DNA from 4 places in the Kitasatospora sp. NPDC059146 genome. Region 1 is predicted to be linked to each of the others. Evidence: riboswitches for the same ligand, from Rfam matches in the RefSeq annotation. Region 1 holds a riboswitch; each other region holds the start of a gene.
The links. A riboswitch is a leader RNA that binds a small molecule or an ion and turns the genes downstream of it on or off. The one in region 1 is predicted to bind cobalamin.
Positions count from the first base shown of each region.

Region 2: it holds a riboswitch for cobalamin, as region 1 does, so the genes downstream of both, ACFXPX_RS11825 (peptidase) here and ACFXPX_RS22075 (ribonucleoside-diphosphate reductase subunit alpha) in region 1, are expected to answer to the same signal.
Region 3: it holds a riboswitch for cobalamin, as region 1 does, so the genes downstream of both, ACFXPX_RS23335 (HoxN/HupN/NixA family nickel/cobalt transporter) here and ACFXPX_RS22075 (ribonucleoside-diphosphate reductase subunit alpha) in region 1, are expected to answer to the same signal.
Region 4: it holds a riboswitch for cobalamin, as region 1 does, so the genes downstream of both, ACFXPX_RS34065 (ABC transporter substrate-binding protein) here and ACFXPX_RS22075 (ribonucleoside-diphosphate reductase subunit alpha) in region 1, are expected to answer to the same signal.

Region 1 is NZ_JBHZCY010000051.1:25,473-29,592, forward strand. It holds gene ACFXPX_RS22065 (glycoside hydrolase family 26 protein) at 1-498, shown strand, start outside; gene ACFXPX_RS22070 (glycosyltransferase family 39 protein) at 495-2,207, shown strand; cobalamin riboswitch at 2,280-2,412, shown strand; gene ACFXPX_RS22075 (ribonucleoside-diphosphate reductase subunit alpha) at 2,606-4,120, shown strand, end outside.
Region 2 is NZ_JBHZCY010000020.1:31,016-35,135, forward strand. It holds gene ACFXPX_RS11810 (peptidoglycan-binding protein) at 293-631, shown strand; partial or broken gene ACFXPX_RS11815 (enoyl-CoA hydratase-related protein) at 934-1,131, shown strand; gene cobF (precorrin-6A synthase (deacetylating)) at 1,178-1,936, opposite strand; cobalamin riboswitch at 2,048-2,196, shown strand; gene ACFXPX_RS11825 (peptidase) at 2,295-3,401, shown strand; gene ACFXPX_RS11830 (flagellar hook-length control protein FliK) at 3,431-3,928, shown strand; cobalamin riboswitch at 4,077-4,120, shown strand, end outside.
Region 3 is NZ_JBHZCY010000055.1:51,724-55,843, forward strand. It holds gene rpmB (50S ribosomal protein L28) at 1-132, opposite strand, end outside; gene rpmG (50S ribosomal protein L33) at 298-462, shown strand; gene ACFXPX_RS23330 (type B 50S ribosomal protein L31) at 492-740, shown strand; gene ACFXPX_RS23335 (HoxN/HupN/NixA family nickel/cobalt transporter) at 813-1,934, opposite strand; cobalamin riboswitch at 1,966-2,160, opposite strand; gene ACFXPX_RS23340 (ArsR/SmtB family transcription factor) at 2,242-2,625, shown strand; gene ACFXPX_RS23345 (hypothetical protein) at 2,679-4,120, shown strand, end outside.
Region 4 is NZ_JBHZCY010000115.1:1,927-6,046, reverse strand. It holds gene ACFXPX_RS34075 (hypothetical protein) at 375-512, shown strand; gene ACFXPX_RS34070 (hypothetical protein) at 976-1,917, shown strand; cobalamin riboswitch at 2,023-2,229, shown strand; gene ACFXPX_RS34065 (ABC transporter substrate-binding protein) at 2,435-3,304, shown strand; gene ACFXPX_RS34060 (FecCD family ABC transporter permease) at 3,301-4,120, shown strand, end outside.

The sequences.
Region 1 (4,120 bases):
GGCCGCCAGTCGGCCGGCCCCCAGGACTTCGTCGCGGCCTGGCGGCACGTCCACGACATCTTCGACAACGCCGGCGCGACCAACGTGATCTGGGTCTGGAGCCCCAACATCACCCTCCCCGCGCCCAACACCCGACTCGCGCCGTACTACCCCGGCGACAGCTACGTCGACTGGGCCGGCATGACCGGCTACTTCACCCGCACCGACCCCGACGCCTTCGACGAGCTGTACGGGCCGACGATGGCCGAGATCCGCGCCTTCTGCAAGAAGCCCTTCTTCATCAGCGAGACCGCGGTCGAGCAGGGCAAGCACCAACGCGCGGACACCGACCAGCTGTTCTCCGGGCTGGAGGCGCACGACGACATCGTCGGCTTCATCTGGTTCAACATGGTCAAGCGGGCCGACTGGCGGGTCGAATCCGTCCCGGACACCCTGGCCACCTTCAAGAAGCGCGCGTCCGACCCCCGCTACGGCTTCGACATCCGGAACCCACGATGAGCGCAGACCCCGAATCCTTCCCGACCCTGCCCGGCGGCGCCGGGAAGCCGGCCGCGGACGTACCCGCACCCCGCCCGGCGGGCGGGGCCGAGGCCGGGGCCGGCGCCGTGCCCGTGGCCCATGCGATGCCCGCGGCCAGTGCGGTGACCGTCGACAACCCCGACGGCATCGAACTGGCCCCGTACACCATCCCCCAGGTCCCGGCGATCGGCTGGGACCCCGCCTCCAGCCCCCGGCGCCGCTGGATCGCCCGCGGGCTGCTCGGCGCCGTCCTGGCCGTCCAGGCCGCGCTCTCGCTGCGCCTGCTCGCCGCCGCGCACCCCGACGAGGCCGCCGCCATGGTGGCCGGCCGCCAGCAGCTCGCCCACCTGCTGCACGGCGCCCCGGTCACCACCGACCTGCTCGACCGCGTCCCCGGCTCGCCGTGGCTCTACCCACCGCTGGCCGGCGCCGCCGCGAACGCGGACGGCATCTGGGGCACCCGGCTGCTCAGCCTCGGCTTCGGCCTGCTCACCACGGTGCTGCTGTACTCGCTGACCCGGCGGCTGTTCAACGAACGCGTCGCGATCTGCGGCATAGCCGCCTACGCCGTCCTGCAGTCCACCGTCGTGGTCGGCTTCTACGGCGCCCCCGAGTCCCTCGCCGTCCTCCTGGTCGCCCTCGCGGCCTGGCTGACGGTGTTCACCGCCCGGCGTGCCCCGGCCCTGGTGCTGACCGCCGCCGCGGCCACCGCCCTGGCCTGTGCCGTCGCCTACTCGGCGGTCCTGGCCGTCCCCGCCCTGGTGGCCCTGGCCCTTGCCACCGCCAGGCCGCACCGCCGACCCGGCCCCGCCGCCCTGCGCGCCCTGCTGCTGGCTGTCGGAACGCTGGTCCTGCTGCTGCCGTACGGCCTGCTGGGGAAGGTCGTCGGCTGGTCCCCCACGCACGGCAACGCCCCCGGCTCAGCCGGCTCCGTCCTGCTCGGCACCCTCCAGTGGGCCGGCCTGTTCACCCTCCTCGCGGTAGCCGGCACGGTCTCGTACGCGCGGCGCGAGCAGCTGGCCGAGCACGAGTCGCCGGGGAGCGACCGGATCGCCCCCACCCGCGCCCAGCGGGCTCTGCTCGGGGTCGTGCTGACCGCCACCGCGCTGCTGGTCCCCGCCGTTCACCTGTGGGCCGGCACCTCCGGGGCCCTGTTCCGCCACCTCGACTACGGCATGCTGCTCGCCACCCCGATCGCTGGGCTCGGCCTCACCCGGCTGGTCGGGGCCCACTTCCGCCACCCCCAGTTGGGCATCCTGGTCTGGGTCGCGCTGCTGGCCCTCGGCATGGAGCAGTCCGCGCTGCGCTACCAGAACGGGCCCGACTCCGGCCGCCTGCTGGCCGTCCTGCGGGCGCACGCCGTCCCGGAGGGCCACTACCTCACCGAGGTCGACGGGCTCGCCGAGTACTACCTGGGCGCCGTCAGCAGACCCGAGCAGTGGATCTCCGCCCGGGCCGGAACGGACTACCGCGACAGCGCCGGCGTGCAGCACCACGGCGTGGACGGCAGCACGGCGGCGATCCGGGACGGCTGGTTCACCATGGTCGTCCTCGACAGCACCGCGCCGGCGGCCACCGACCGGGCGCTGAGCGCCGCGCTGAACACCGGCGGGCGCTACCGGCTGATCGCTCAGTTCACCTCGCCGACGGGCGATTCGAGCACGTACAAGGTCTATCTGCGGCACTGACAGGCCGGCGAGCCCGTCGGCATCCGCGACACGACAGGCACAACATGTGGTGCCGCCGCAGCTAGTCGGCACTACATGTATGCTCGCTTCTGCTGTCGATGCAGGGGAACCCGGTGGGAATCCGGGACTGCCCCGCAGCGGTGTGCGGGCGGCTCCAGCAGCCGTACCGCGAGTCCGAGTACCTGCCGAACAGCGTGCGCCACGGCCCTCCCGCAGAGGCCGCGCCAAGCACCAGCACCACCCCTCCGGGCCTCGCGGGCGGGCCGGGGAGACACCTCGCGCGACGCTTTTTGCGTTCGCGCCGTGCTCCCCTGCCCAGATCGGCCCGGGTGACCCCGATCACCGCCGCACGATCGCCGCCAGGAGAGAGCGCCTTGACCACCGCTGCCTCAGTCACCCTGCCCGCCCAGGGCTCCGGTACCGCCTTCACCGACCCGACGGTCTCCGACCCCGGCGGTGCTCTCCTGCGGCTGCTCACCGACCGCAGCGCCGACCTCACCGAGGTCGACCCCGGCCATGTCGCCGCCGCCGCGCTGCGCGGCCGCCACGCCGGCTCGGACTTCGCCGAGCTGCGCGGTCTGGCCGTGGACGCCGCCGCGTCGATGATCGCCGAGGACCCCCAGTACTCGAAGCTGGCCGCCCGCCTGCTCGCCCTGGAGATCGTCGACGAGGCGAACAGCCAGGGCTCGACCTCCTTCTCCGCCTCGATCGCCGTCGGCCACGCCGAGGGCCTGATCGGCGACACCACCGCGGCCTTCGTCGCCAAGCACGCCGACGCCCTGAACGCGCTCGTCGACACCAAGGGCGACGACCGCTTCGAGTACTTCGGCCTGCGCACCGTCCAGTCCCGCTACCTGCTGCGCCACCCGATCACCCGCAAGGTGATCGAGACCCCGCAGCACTTCCTGCTCCGCGTCGCCTGCGGCCTGGCGGTCGGCGACTCCGAGCAGTCGGTGCGCGAGGTGTCCGAGCTGTACGGCCTGATGAGCCGCCTGGAGTACCTGACCTCCTCGCCGACGCTCTTCAACTCCGGCACCCGGCACCCGCAGATGTCCAGCTGCTACCTGCTGGACTCGCCGCTGGACAACCTGGACTCGATCTACAACCGCTACGCGCAGATCGCCCGCCTCTCCAAGCACGCCGGCGGCATCGGCCTGTCCTACTCGCGCATCCGCTCGCGCGGCAGCCTGATCCGCGGCACCAACGGCAAGTCCAACGGCATCGTCCCGTTCCTGCGCACCCTCGACTCCTCGGTCGCCGCCGTCAACCAGGGCGGCCGCCGCAAGGGCGCGGCCTGCGTCTACCTGGAGACCTGGCACGCCGACATCGAGGAATTCCTGGAGCTCCGCGACAACACCGGTGAGGAGGCGCGCCGCACGCACAACCTCAACCTGGCCCACTGGATCCCGGACGAGTTCATGCGCCGCGTGAACGCCAACGCCGACTGGTCGCTGTTCTCCCCCGCCGACGTCCCCGAGCTGGTCGACCTGTGGGGCGCCGACTTCGACGAGGCCTACCTCAAGGCCGAGCTGGCCGGCAAGGCCGTCCGCACCATCCCGGCGCAGACCCTCTACGCCCGCATGATGCGCACCCTCGCGCAGACCGGCAACGGCTGGATGACCTTCAAGGACGCCTCCAACCGCGCCGCCAACCAGACCGCGCTGCCCGGCCGCACGGTGCACTCCTCCAACCTGTGCACCGAGATCCTGGAGGTCACGGACGACTCCGAGACCGCCGTCTGCAACCTGGGCTCGGTCAACCTCGGCGCGCACGTGGCCGAGGGCGCGTCCGTCGAGGACCTGCTCGGCGCCATGGACTGGGAGCGCCTCGACGCCACCGTCCGCACCGCCGTGACCTTCCTCGACCGCGTGGTGGACATCAACTTCTACCCGACCACCGAGGCCGGCACCTCC
Region 2 (4,120 bases), on a different contig from region 1:
TCGGGCAGGTCGTCGCCCCCGGTGGGGACGGGCGGCCCTGACCCTGGCCCCACAAGTGGTGCGCGACCCTCACCCACCGGATTCCGGTCACCGCCGGCGGCGGCCGCACCACCGGCGACGTCCAGCTCGCCCACTGGATGGGCAGCCTGACTGGTTTCTTTCTTGATCATTTCAGGTAGGATCCCTGGCGCTGATGACTGGTCTTCGTCATCACCAGAGCCACCGGGGGATGGCCCCAGAAATGGATGTAGTCGCTATGAGAGCACGCGCACTGGCACGTGTCGCTGCGGGCGTGACGTTGTCACTGTCCGTGGTCGTCGGCCTCAGCGGAACGGCCGAGGCCTCCACCACCGCCCCTTACGTGCAGAAGGGGTCGCACGGACCCGCGGTTTCGTGTGTTCAGGCCTTCCTGAACGGTGTCGGCCTCGGCCACAGGATCGCCGTGGACGGCGACTTCGGGCCGGATACGGAGGGCATGGTCGAGGACTTCCAGCGCGCGTACGGCAACGGCCTCAGCAGGGACGGCATCGTCGGGCCCAAGACCGGTACCGCCCTGTGGAATTCGTACTGGCAGATCAATCCGCAGGGCGGCTTGCAGTACTGCTACGACTACATCCCGACGAACTCGTAGCCTCGCTGATGATGCCGGACGGCCCCGGCGCTCCTGCGCAGCGGAGATCCCGTTCCAGCACCGCACCCGCCAGAGCCCGACGTACCGCGCTCACGCCCCCGACGTCGACAACCCGGCGTCCGGCGCTGATGATCGGCCCTTCGGACCGTGAACCACTCCTTGCCCTCGGCGGAGCTGTACGCCAGGACGATGATGCCCGCGATCGATGCCGGCCAGCGAGATGATCGAGCCGCGGGAGAGCAGCTGGATCACCCCGGTGGCGATCGTGAGCCACTCGATCACCAGCACCGTCTTCCGGGTCCGCCGAGACCGTCGCGGCGATGTCCACCCCGGCGGCGGTCATGCTCAAGGAGAGCGTCAACCGCTCCTTCGAGACGACGCTCGCCGAGGGCGTCCGCTTCGAACGCCGGCTGTTCCACTCGGTGTTCGCCACGGCGGACCAGAAGGAGGGCATGGCCGCCTTCGCCGAGAAGCGGGCGCCGAAGTTCGAGCACCGCTGACGGTCCGCGCGTGCGCAGCCCCCTCGCCCGGGGCGGCGCACGCCGGTCAGCCCTCCGACCGCCGCAGCAGGTAGGTGTCCATGATCCAGCCCTTGCGCTCGCGTGCCGACTCGCGCAGCTCGCGGATCCGTGGGGCGGCTTCGGTCAACGGCCCGGCGACCAGGATCTCGTCGGGAGTGCCGAGGTAAGCGCCGTAGTGGATCTCCAGTCCCTGGGGGTCGAGGCCGGTGAAGGCGGCCCGGCCGTCGAGCATCACCACCACGTCGTCCACCCCCTCGGGGAACCCCTCGGCCAGGCGGCGGCCGGTGGTGATCTGCACCGGGCGGCCGACCCGGGTCAGGGTGGTGCGGTGGGCGGCGGCGAGCGCGGAGACACTGCTGATGCCTGGGACCACCTCGTAGTCGAACGCGACCGCGCCGCGGGCCCGTACGTCCTCCACCACCGCGATGACGCTGTCGTAGAGGCTCGGATCCCCCCAGACCAGGAAGGCACCCGTCTCGCCCTCGCCGAGGTGCTCGGCGGCCAGCCGCTCGACCAGGTCGGCGCGCCGGAGGCGCCAGTCGTCCACGGCGGCGGTGTACGCGGGCGTGGTGCGGTCCCGCTCCGCGTCCGGTGCCTCGACCACCCGGTGCCCGGGCCGGCCGTGCTCGGTCAGCATCCGGCGCCGCAGGTGGATCAGGTCCTGTCGTTCCTCGCTCTTGTCGAGGATGAAGAACACGTCCGTGCGACCGATCGCCCGGACCGCTTGCAGGGTGAGGTGGTCGGGGTCGCCCGCGCCGATGCCGATGACGAAGATGTGCCGCATGGGAGCCATTCTGCCGTCCCTGAGGACCTGGCCAGGACGGCGGGGAGAGGAGCGCGCGTCGCGACGGCGGGTGCCGGGCACCGTGGTGTCGCGCTCGAACCCTTGACCGGATCTTTTCCGTGTCGCCATGATGGGCCGTCAAGTTGTGACTCCGCCCTCGGGGGAAGTCCGGTTCGAGTCCGGCGCTGACCCGCAACGGTAGGCCTCCGACCCCGCGTCGGTGGCGAGCCCGAGTACCCGTCGGCGGAGGTGTGTCGTCCACTCCTCCCGTCGTGGTCTGCGGGCCGGAGCTCAGAGGGCTGCCCGGTGCGTTGCCGAGGCCCTCCGGGCGCCTGCGTGCGGGCCCGGAAAGGCCTCCATGCCCGCGCTCCGCCGCACCCTCGGTCTGCTCGCGATACCCGCCCTCGCCCTTGCCGCCGCGCTCCCGGCGGCCACCGCCGCGAGTGCCGCGCCCGCCGCCCCGACCTCGTCCGGGACGTTCCGCCCCGACGCCGCCGCGGGCGGCTGGCTGGCCCGCCAGCTCGTCGGCGGCGACCACTTCGAGTCCGTCTTCAACGGGACCGCCTACCCCGACCAGGGCCTGACCATCGACGCCGTGCTGGCCTTCGCGGCCTCGCGCAGCTCCGACGACGCCGCCGCGAAGGCCACCGCCTGGCTGGCGAAGCCCGAGGTCATCAGCGGCTACCTCGGCGATGGCACCACCGAGGCCTATGCGGGCGCGACCGCCAAGCTGCTGCTCGCCGTCGAGGTCCGCGGCGGGGACCCGACCGCCTTCGGCGGCGTCGACCTGCCGGCCCGGCTGCGCTCGCTGCAGACCGCCGGAGGCCGCTTCTCCGACCGCTCCCAGTGGGGCGACTACAGCAACGCCTTCGGCCAGTCCCTCGCCCTGATCGCCCTGCACCGCACGCCCGGTGACGCCCCGGCGGCGGCCGTCGACTTCCTGGCGAACAGCCAGTGCGCGGACGGCGGCTTCCCGGTCTCCTTCGGCCAGGCCGCCTGCACCAGCGACCCCGACGCCACCGCGCTCGCCGTCCAGGCCCTCGCCGCCACCGGTCGCGCCGCCAAGGCGAACACGGGACTCGGCTGGCTCACCGCCCACCAGAACGGCGACGGCGGGTTCGCGGCCGCCGGGGCGACCGCCTCCAACGCCAACACCACCGGCCTGGCCACCCAGGCGCTGTTCTCCGGCGGGCGCCTGGCCGCCGGCTTCAAGGGCTGGAGCCGGCTGGTCAAGTTCCAGCAGGACTGCTCCGCGGACCCGGCGGTCCGCGGCGCCGTCGCCTACGACGCGAGCGGTTTCAACGCGGGCAACGGAGCCCGGGCCACGGCACAGGCCGTCCTCGGCCTCGCGGGCACCCCGCTGGCCACGCTGTCCGCCGCCGGTGCACGCCCCGGCGCCCCGACCCTCGCCTGCCCGGCCACGGTTACGGACACGGCCACGGCCACGCCCACGGCCGTGCGCTGAACGAGCCTGACTCCAGGAGGATTTCACCGATGACCGACACCTTCACCGCGGTCCGCCCGGCCCGCCGTGCCCGCCCGGCCCGCCGTACGCTCGGGTCGATCGCCGCTGCGGCGGCCCTCACGGCCGGCCTGCTCGGCGTCTCCGCCGTCCAGGCCCCGCAGGCGCGGGCGGACGCCTGCACCGGCACCACCGGGGTCACCGTCGTGGTCGACTTCACCGCCGTCGGCGGCGGCGTCCAGACCGGCTGTGCGCCCGGCGACCCGGCCAGCGGCCTGGCCGCGCTGACCGGGGCCGGTTTCTCGTACTCCTTCCACCCGCGCTTCCCGGGCTTCGTCTGCACGATCAACGCCCTGCCGACGACCTGCACCAACCCGACCGGCAGCGCCTACTGGTCGTACTGGCACGCCCAGCACGGCGGCCCCTGGTCGTACAGCAACCTGGGCGCGGGCAGCTACAACCCGGCACCCGGCGACGTCGAGGGCTGGTCCTTCGGCGCCGGTGCCCAGCCGGGCATCACCGCGTCCTGAACCGCGTCCTGAACCGCGGACGCCGACCGGTGCCCCGGCTCCTCTCCCGGGAGGGGCCGGGGCACCGGTGACCCCCCCACCGCTGCGCGTCAGCCCCGGTGCCGCACCCGGGTCCTCCCGCTCGGCCACCGCTGACGCCTCATTGACTCTGCTTCGGTCAACGTGGTCTGATGAACCGATTTTTTGCCCTCG
Region 3 (4,120 bases), on a different contig from region 1:
GCCCTCACTGGGCAGCCAGTAGCGCTTGCGCTGGATGTTGGGGTCGAAGCGGCGCGGGGTGCGGCGGTGCGAGTGCGAGATCGCGTTGCCGAAGCCGGGCCGGCGGCCGGTGAGCCGGCAGTGGGCGGACATGGGTGCTCCCTGGCGTCCGGGAATGGGCAGGACGGAGGTCACGTTACACCAGATGAAAATGACATCCATTTCGGTGTACGGTTCCGATCCATCCCCGCGAACCCCGCACCCGGAGGCCCCCGGACCCCGAGGGTCCACGGGCCCGAGACCCCAGGAGGACGCCCGATGGCCCGCAGCGAACTGCGCCCCGTGATCAAGCTCCGCTCCACCGCCGGCACCGGCTACACGTACGTGACCCGCAAGAACCGCCGCAACGACCCGGACCGGATGGTCCTGCGCAAGTACGACCCGGTCGCGGGCCGGCACGTCGACTTCCGCGAAGAGCGCTGACCGCACGAACCCCTCGGAGGAGCCCAGCCATGAAGCCCGGAATCCACCCCGCCTACCGCCCGGTCGTCTTCCGCGACAAGGTCGGCGGCCTCGCCTTCCTCACCCGCTCCACGGTCACCGGTGACCGCACGGTCGAGTGGGAGGACGGCAACACCTACCCGGTGATCGACGTCGAGATCTCCTCGGCGAGCCACCCCTTCTACACCGGCCAGTCCCGGGTGCTCGACACCGCCGGCCGGGTCGAGCAGTTCCGCCGCCGCTACGGCGACCGGCACTGACGGCGGAACGCGAACGGCGCCTCCCCGGCTCGGGGAGGCGCCGTTCGCGACGCGCGGGCACTGCCGCCACCGCTACTGCTGCTGCGTGGGCGTCCAGCGCTTCTCGACGCCCGCCAGCTTCCAGTACGCGATGGCGATCGCCCACACCACCACGAACAGCCCGGCGATCGCGTAGCCGACGTTGTCCAGCGAGATGTCCGCGATGAACCCGGTCACCGGGTCGGTCAGGTCGAGCTTCTCGTGCAGCACGCCGACCAGCTCGATGGTGCCGATGATGAAGGCCACCGCGATCGACAGCCCGGTGATGGTCAGGTTGTAGTACACCTTGCGCACCGGGTTGGAGAAGGCCCACTGGTACGCGAAGTTCATGAACGTCCCGTCCAGGGTGTCGAACAGGCTCATCCCGGCCGCGAACAGCAGCGGCAGGCAGACGATCGCGTACCAGGGCAGCCCGGCCGCCGCGCCCGAACCGGCCATCACCATCAGGGTGACCTCGGTCGCGGTGTCGAAGCCCAGGCCCAGCACCATGCCGACCGGGAACATCTGCCCGGGCCGGGTGATCGAGCGGGTCGCCCGGTTCAGGATCCGGGCCATGAAGCCGCGCGAGTCGAGGTGCGCCTCCAGCTCCGACTCGTCGAACTGCCCGGCCCGCATCGAGCGGAACACCTTGAGGATGCCGAGCAGCGCCGCCAGGTTGAGCGCGCCGATCAGGTAGAGGAAGGCGCCGGAGGCCGTGGTGCCGACCAGCCCGAGCCACTTGTGGGTGGCCGAGTCGTCGTCCATCAGCGTGTTCGCCAGCTGGGCGCCGCCCGCCACCAGGGCGGCCATGATGACCACCATCGAGGAGTGGCCGAGCGCGAACCAGAAGCCGACCGAGACCGGCCGCTTGCCGTCCGCCATCAGCTTGCGGGTGGTGTTGTCGATCACCGCGATGTGGTCGGCGTCGAAGGCGTGCCGCATGCCGAGGGTGTAGGCCGTGATGCCCAGGCCCACCCCGAAGACCTGGGTGCCGACGGCGTAGTTGTGCGGCGCGACCAGGAAGACGAGGGTCCCGAAGGCCACCACGTGCATGGCCAGGATCACCCCCATCAACCCGGCGGTCCGGAGGGTGTCCTCGCGCTTCCACCGGAAGGTGGGCAGTACGGAGGGGGCGGGGCCCGCCTCGGCGGGCGCGGCGGTTTCGGGCAGGGTCATCTTCGGATCACGCTCCAGCACCTCGTGGAATGACTTCGTGAGATGCCGTGGCCGGTCTCCTGGCTCACGGGGCTTCCCGACCCGCCTTCCCAGGTGCACGAAGCACCCAGTGGCACGTGGATCCGGACGACTGTCCCCCGATCACAGTGGCGAGGGCCGCTCCGGAATGGGACCTGTTGAGGGTCCGTCACCGGTCTTCCCGAGCACCACGGCGGGGAACACCGTAGGGGCAGGACCACACCCTCGCAAGGTTGCGCACCTGTGCAGGTGTCCAGGATCACAGGTCGTGAGCTGCCAGAATGTCCGCATGCATCTCGTACCGGCCGACCGCGCGGGCCACCGCACCATCGACGGACACCGGGTCTGCGAGGCCATCGCCGCCATCGGGGACACCGCCCACGTCCGGACCTGGGCCGAGCGGTTCTCCCTGCTCTCCGACCCCGGCCGGCTCGCCCTGCTGCTCGCCCTCCACCGGGCCGGCCCGCTCGCCGTCAGCGACCTGGCGGTCGCCACCGGCATGCGCGACCCGGCCGTCTCCCAGGCCCTGCGACTGCTCCGCACGGCGGGCGTGGTCACCGGCGACAAGGACGGACGCGTGGTGCGCTACCGGCTCGTGGACGACGCCCTGCGCCCCCTCCTCGACGAGTGCGCCGCCGCCGACCACGAGGAGCCCGCCGCGGCGGCGGGCTGACCGACACTCGGCAAACCACGCCGGGGGCGCGGCGGGGTGAGTACGATCACGATGTGCCGTCCCACCCCCACGTCTGGCCCGCCGACCGCTGGAACACCCGCCCGGTCAAGGCCCGCGTGCTGGCGGTCGCCCGCACCCTCACCTCGGCGACCCGGGTCCTGGACGTCCTCACCCTGCTCGACCCGGACGGCATCGAGCGGTACTTCACCGTCAACCCCGGCTCCGCCTTCGCCGACCGCGCCCTGGACGAGTACCTCCACGGCCTGCCCGGCTACACCGTGCTGGACTGGGAGGACGCCGTCCGCCACCGCTTCGACCTGGCCGTCGCCTGCGCCGTCCACGCCTCCATGCACCGGCTGGACGCCCGCCTGGTCGTCCTCCCGCACGGTGCCGGCTACAACCGCCTGGTCACCGAGTCCACCGGCGACGCGGTCAGCTCCGCCGGCCTCTCCCGCAACGAACTCACCCACCGCGGAGAGGTGTTCGTCGACGTCCTCGGCCTCTCCCACCCCGAACAGCTGGACCGGCTGCGGGCCTCCTGCCCCGAGGCCCTGGACGTCGCCGAGGTCGTCGGCGACCCGTGCTTCGACCGGATCCTGCGCAGCCGACGCTCCCGCGACGGCTACCGCGCCGCCCTCGGCGCCGTCGACGGCCGCCGACTCGTCGTCGTCGACTCCACCTGGAGCGAGCACTCGTTATTCGGCCGTCACCCCGACCTGCCGCAGCGGCTGGTCCGCCGACTGCCCGCCGACGAGTACGCGGTGGCCGTCGTGCTGCACCCCAACATCTGGAGCCGGCACGACCCGGCGGCCCTGCTCGACGACGCCCGGCGGATGGGCCTGCGCCTCGTCCCGCCCCACCAGGGCTGGCAGGCCGCCCTCGTCGCCGCCGACGTCATGATCGGCGACCACGGCTCGGTCTCCTTCTACGGCGCCGCCCTGCGACGGCCCACGATGATCGTCGCCACCGGCGCCGCCGAACTCGACCCGCGGTCCCCCAGCTACGCCTTCGGCCAGGCCGCACCCGTCCTCGACCCCGACGGCGACCTCGCCGCCCAACTCGAACTCGCCCTGGCCCGGACCCCGGACGACCGCACCGACCTGACGGCCATCACCGACCGCTCGCTCGCCCACCGCGGCGAATCCGCCCGACTGCTGCGCCCACTGCTCTACTCCTTCCTCGACGGCCTCGACGAGCCCGCCGGCGAACCCGTCCTGCCGCCCTACCCCAAGCCCGCGCCCCGGCCCGGAGGCGGCGAAGGGCCCAGCGCGTACGACGTCGAGGGCAAGAGCGAGGGGACGGAGGTCAGCCTGCGGCGCTACCCCTTCCACCCCGACGACCACACCCCGCGCGGCTTCCACGCCCTCACCGACGACCACCCGGGCGACGCCCTGCGGTACACCGCCGAAGTCCTCGCCCGCACCGAGGCCCGGGCCGAACGCCCCGCCGTCGAGTGGCTCGCCGACACCGCCCTCGAACTGCCCGGCCTCGCCGT
Region 4 (4,120 bases), on a different contig from region 1:
CGTGGGTGCCGCCGGTTCTCCGGAACCGTGCACCACCGGGGGAAGGCGACACAACCGGGCAAGGTCCACTTCCCCCATGGATCACGCCATTCACCCACCGAAAGAAGCAGGATGATTGTCGTTCCATCACATTCGAACGTCGTCAAGAAAGCGTTTGGCATGGACACTCCTGTTGCCACAGTTCACTTCTGTGTCCCAACTACTGTTCCGGCCGATCCGGCCGAAAGACGTTCCGTCCGCGATCCACCTGCGGAAACGTGAATTTCCCCGCCATTGGCCGGATCTGACGATGCGACTGGACACTCCCGGCGGCCAGCGGTCCCAATGGAGTCACGCCATCCACAGGCTTCGGCCTCGATGCAGAGGAGAGAACCATGGCCAAGAACATCCAGCTGCCCAAGCGCTACACCCCGCCCACGGCCGCCAAGGTCGGCGACTTCAGCAAGGACACGGACGGCACCATCTACACCAAGAAGGACGCCACGACCCTGGGTTTCAAGAAGCCGCGCTGACCTCGGCCTAGCTGACCCGGACTCGATCGCCACAGCCCGCCGGCCCCGCCGGCGGGCTGTTCCGCGTCCACGGACGCCGGTGTCCGCGGGCGTTCGCATCCCAACACACCGGGAATTGAACCACCGAAGGCCGTCCGCACGTTGGAATAGCGGAACTCCCGGTGAATCCCGGGGGAATGGCCGAAGTTCCCGACCGTAATCCGGTCCGGGAACTTCGACGTGTACCGACCTACGGTCGCACCGCCCCCACCGTCGCCGCCGGTCCCGCTCCTGCCCCCACCCCGCCCCTGGCGGCGCGACAAGGCCTTGGTATGAGCACGGCAAAGGGTTCCCCGCCCCGCGTCCACCATCTGGACGGACGGACGGCCGAGTTGATGTGGTGTCCGGGCTCAACCCGCGGGCCGGCCGGTCCGCAGGCCTGTACGGACGAACCTCCCACACCCTCACACCCGGGAGCAGACACATGCGCACCCCCCTCAAGGCCGCCGCCCACACCCTCACGGCGCTGGCCCTGGCCGCCTTCGGCACCACCGCCCTGGCCGCCGGCGCCGAGGCCCAACCCGCCCCGGCCGCCGCCCACTTCGGGGCCAAGCCGCTCCACCCCGGCACCACCGCCAAGAGCCCGACCGCGACGTCCGGCAACACCCTGTCGGTCCGCTCCGCCGCGACCCAGGGCGTGGTCTCCCCCACCCCCAAGGTGTACCTGGTGTTCTGGGGCTCGCAGTGGTCCTCCGACCCGGCCGGGGTCGCCCCCGACATGCAGAACATGTTCAAGGGCCTCTACGGCAGCCAGGACACCTGGGGCACCATCCTCAGCCAGTACTGCGAGGGCGTCGCCAGGGGCACCACCACCTGCGGCACCAAGGGCACCCACGTCCAGCACCCGGCCTCCTCCCCGCTGGCCGGCGTCTGGTTCGACAACGCCGCCGCCACCCCGGCCAACGCCACCGCCGCCCAGATCGCCGCCGAGGCGGGCAAGGCCGCCGCCCACTTCGGCAACACCACCCAGGCGCCCAACCTCAACGCCCAGTACGTGGTGGTCTCCCCCACCGGCACCCACCCGGACGGCTTCCCCAACTCCGGCTTCTGCGCCTGGCACGACAAGACCAGCAGCTCCTACGGCACCCTGGCCTACACCAACCTGCCGTACATCCCGGACAACGGGGCGGGCGCCTGCACCACCTTCACCGACGGGCGGCTGCTCTCCGGCATCGAGTCCACCGAGACCCACGAGTACGCGGAGACGGTCACCGACTTCTGGCCCAGCATCGGCTGGAACGGCGGCGGCGGTGAGATCGGCGACGAGTGCGAGAACCTCGACGCCTACGTCACCCTGAGCACCGGCACCTTCGACCTCCAGGGCCTGTGGTCCAACAGCACCAACAAGTGCGTGACGCACGGCTGACGACCGCCCGCTCCGAGGAACCCGGCCCGCCGCGCCCCCCGCGCGGCGGGCCGTCGCTGTCGGGCCGTCACCCTGAGCCGGACTCCGCCGCCCTGACCACGCCTGATACCGTGCGATCGCCGTGGTGTTCGGGAAACCGGTCTGAGTCCGGTGCGGCCCTCGCCACTGTTGCCGCGGAGTTCCGCGGCCCTCGCTGACCGGCTCGCCCAGCGGTCAGGGCCACTGGGCGGGCTCGAAGGAGCCGCCCGGGAAGGTCGGCCGCGGCACGTCGATGCGGAAGCCAGGAGACCGGCCACGGCACGACATGTTCCACGAGGGTTTTGGAGAACACGTGCCCAGCGGTCAGCCGCGTCCGTTCCGATCCATCTGCTCCGTACATCCCATACGTCCCACAAGTCCGATACGTGTCGGCCGGGCGGTCGCCGCCGTCCTGTTCCTCGGCACGCTCGGCGCCTGCACGGGCGCCCCCGCGCCCGCCGCGTCCGGCGGGACGTCCTCAGGTGCCGCGCCGGTCAGCGTGGAGAACTGCGGGACCACCGTGACGGTCGGCACGCCGCCCGAGCGGCTGGTGACGCTGAACGAGGGGGCCACCGAGGTGGCGCTGGCCCTCGGCCTGGAGTCCCGCATGGCCGGTACCGCCTACCTCGACGATGCCGTCCCGGAGAAGTGGAAGGCGGCCTACGACTCCGTCCCGGTGCTCTCCGCGAAGTACCCGACGAAGGAGAAGCTCCTCACCGCCCGCCCCGACTTCCTGTACGCCTCTTACGCCAGCGCGTTCACCGACAAGGTCGCGGGCACCCGGGAGGACCTGCGCGGCCAGGGCGTAGCGTCGTACCTGTCCCCGTTCGGCTGCTCGGACAAGAGCCAGGTGCCGCCGACGACGTGGCAGGCCGCGTGGGGCGAACTGCACGACGTCGCCCAGGTCTTCGGCGTACCGGAGCGGGCCGCCGCGATCCAGCACCAGCAGGAGCAGCAGCTCGCCGGGTTCACGGCGACGGCCGCGGGCAAGGACCTGAAGGTCCTGTGGTACGACTCGGACACCAAGTCGCCGTTCGTCGGCGCCGGCCACGGCGGCCCCCAGCTGGTGCTCGACGCCGTGGGCGCCCGCAACGTCTTCGCGGACCTGCCCGGCGGCTGGCAGAACGTGAGCTGGGAGAAGGTCGTCGCGGCCGACCCGGACGCCATCGTGCTCGCGGACGCCGGCTGGGACACCGCCCAGTCCAAGATCGACTACCTGGAGCACGACCCGGTGCTGAGCAAGCTCGGCGCCGTGCGGCGCAAGGCCTTCGTGGTGGTGCCGTTCTCGGAGTCGACTCCCGGCGTGCGGCTCGCCGACGGCGCCGCCCGGGTCTCGGCGGGGCTGAGCGCGCTGCGCCCGGCTTCATGACCACGGCACCCCACCCCGTCGCGCGGCCCGCCGGTCCGGGCCGCGCGACGGCGGCCCTGGCCGTCGGTGCGGCCCTGCTGCTGGCCACCGTGCTCCTCGGCCTGGCCGTCGGCTCGCACCACGAGCCGCTCCCGACCGTGATCGAGGTCGTGGCGCGCCGGCTCGGACTCGCCGACCCGCAGGTCACCCTGCTGGACGACCGGATCGTCTGGCAGCTGCGGCTGCCCCGGGTCCTGGGAGCGGCCGCCACCGGCGCCGGACTCGCGGTCTGCGGCGCGGTGCTGCAGACCCTGACCGGCAACGACCTGGCCGATCCCTTCCTGCTCGGGATCTCGGACGGAGCCGCCGCCGGCGCGGTGACCGTGATCGTCCTCGGCGTCGGCGTGACCGGCGCCGTGGGCACCGGCGCGGTGGCGACGGCGGCCTTCGCCGGCGCCCTGCTCGCCGCCGTCGTCGTCCTGGTGCTGGCCGGCGCGCGCACCCGGTCGCTGCCGACCGCCCGGACGGTGCTCGCCGGCATCGCGGTGGGCCAACTGTGCGGGGCGTACACCTCGTTCGTCGTGCTGGTCCTCGGGGACCGCGACGCGGCGCGCGGTGTCATGGAGTGGACGCTGGGCTCGGTCGCCGGCGTGCGGTGGCCCACCGCCGTCTTCCTGACCGCGGTCGCCCTGATCGGCGTCACGGTGCTGGCCTCCTCGGCCCGCGACCTGGACGCCTTCGCCTTCGGCGAGACCTCCGCCCGCTCCCTCGGCGTCCACGTCGAGCGCACCCGGTGGGTCCTCATCGCCACCGCCGCGCTGGTGACGGCCTGCCTGG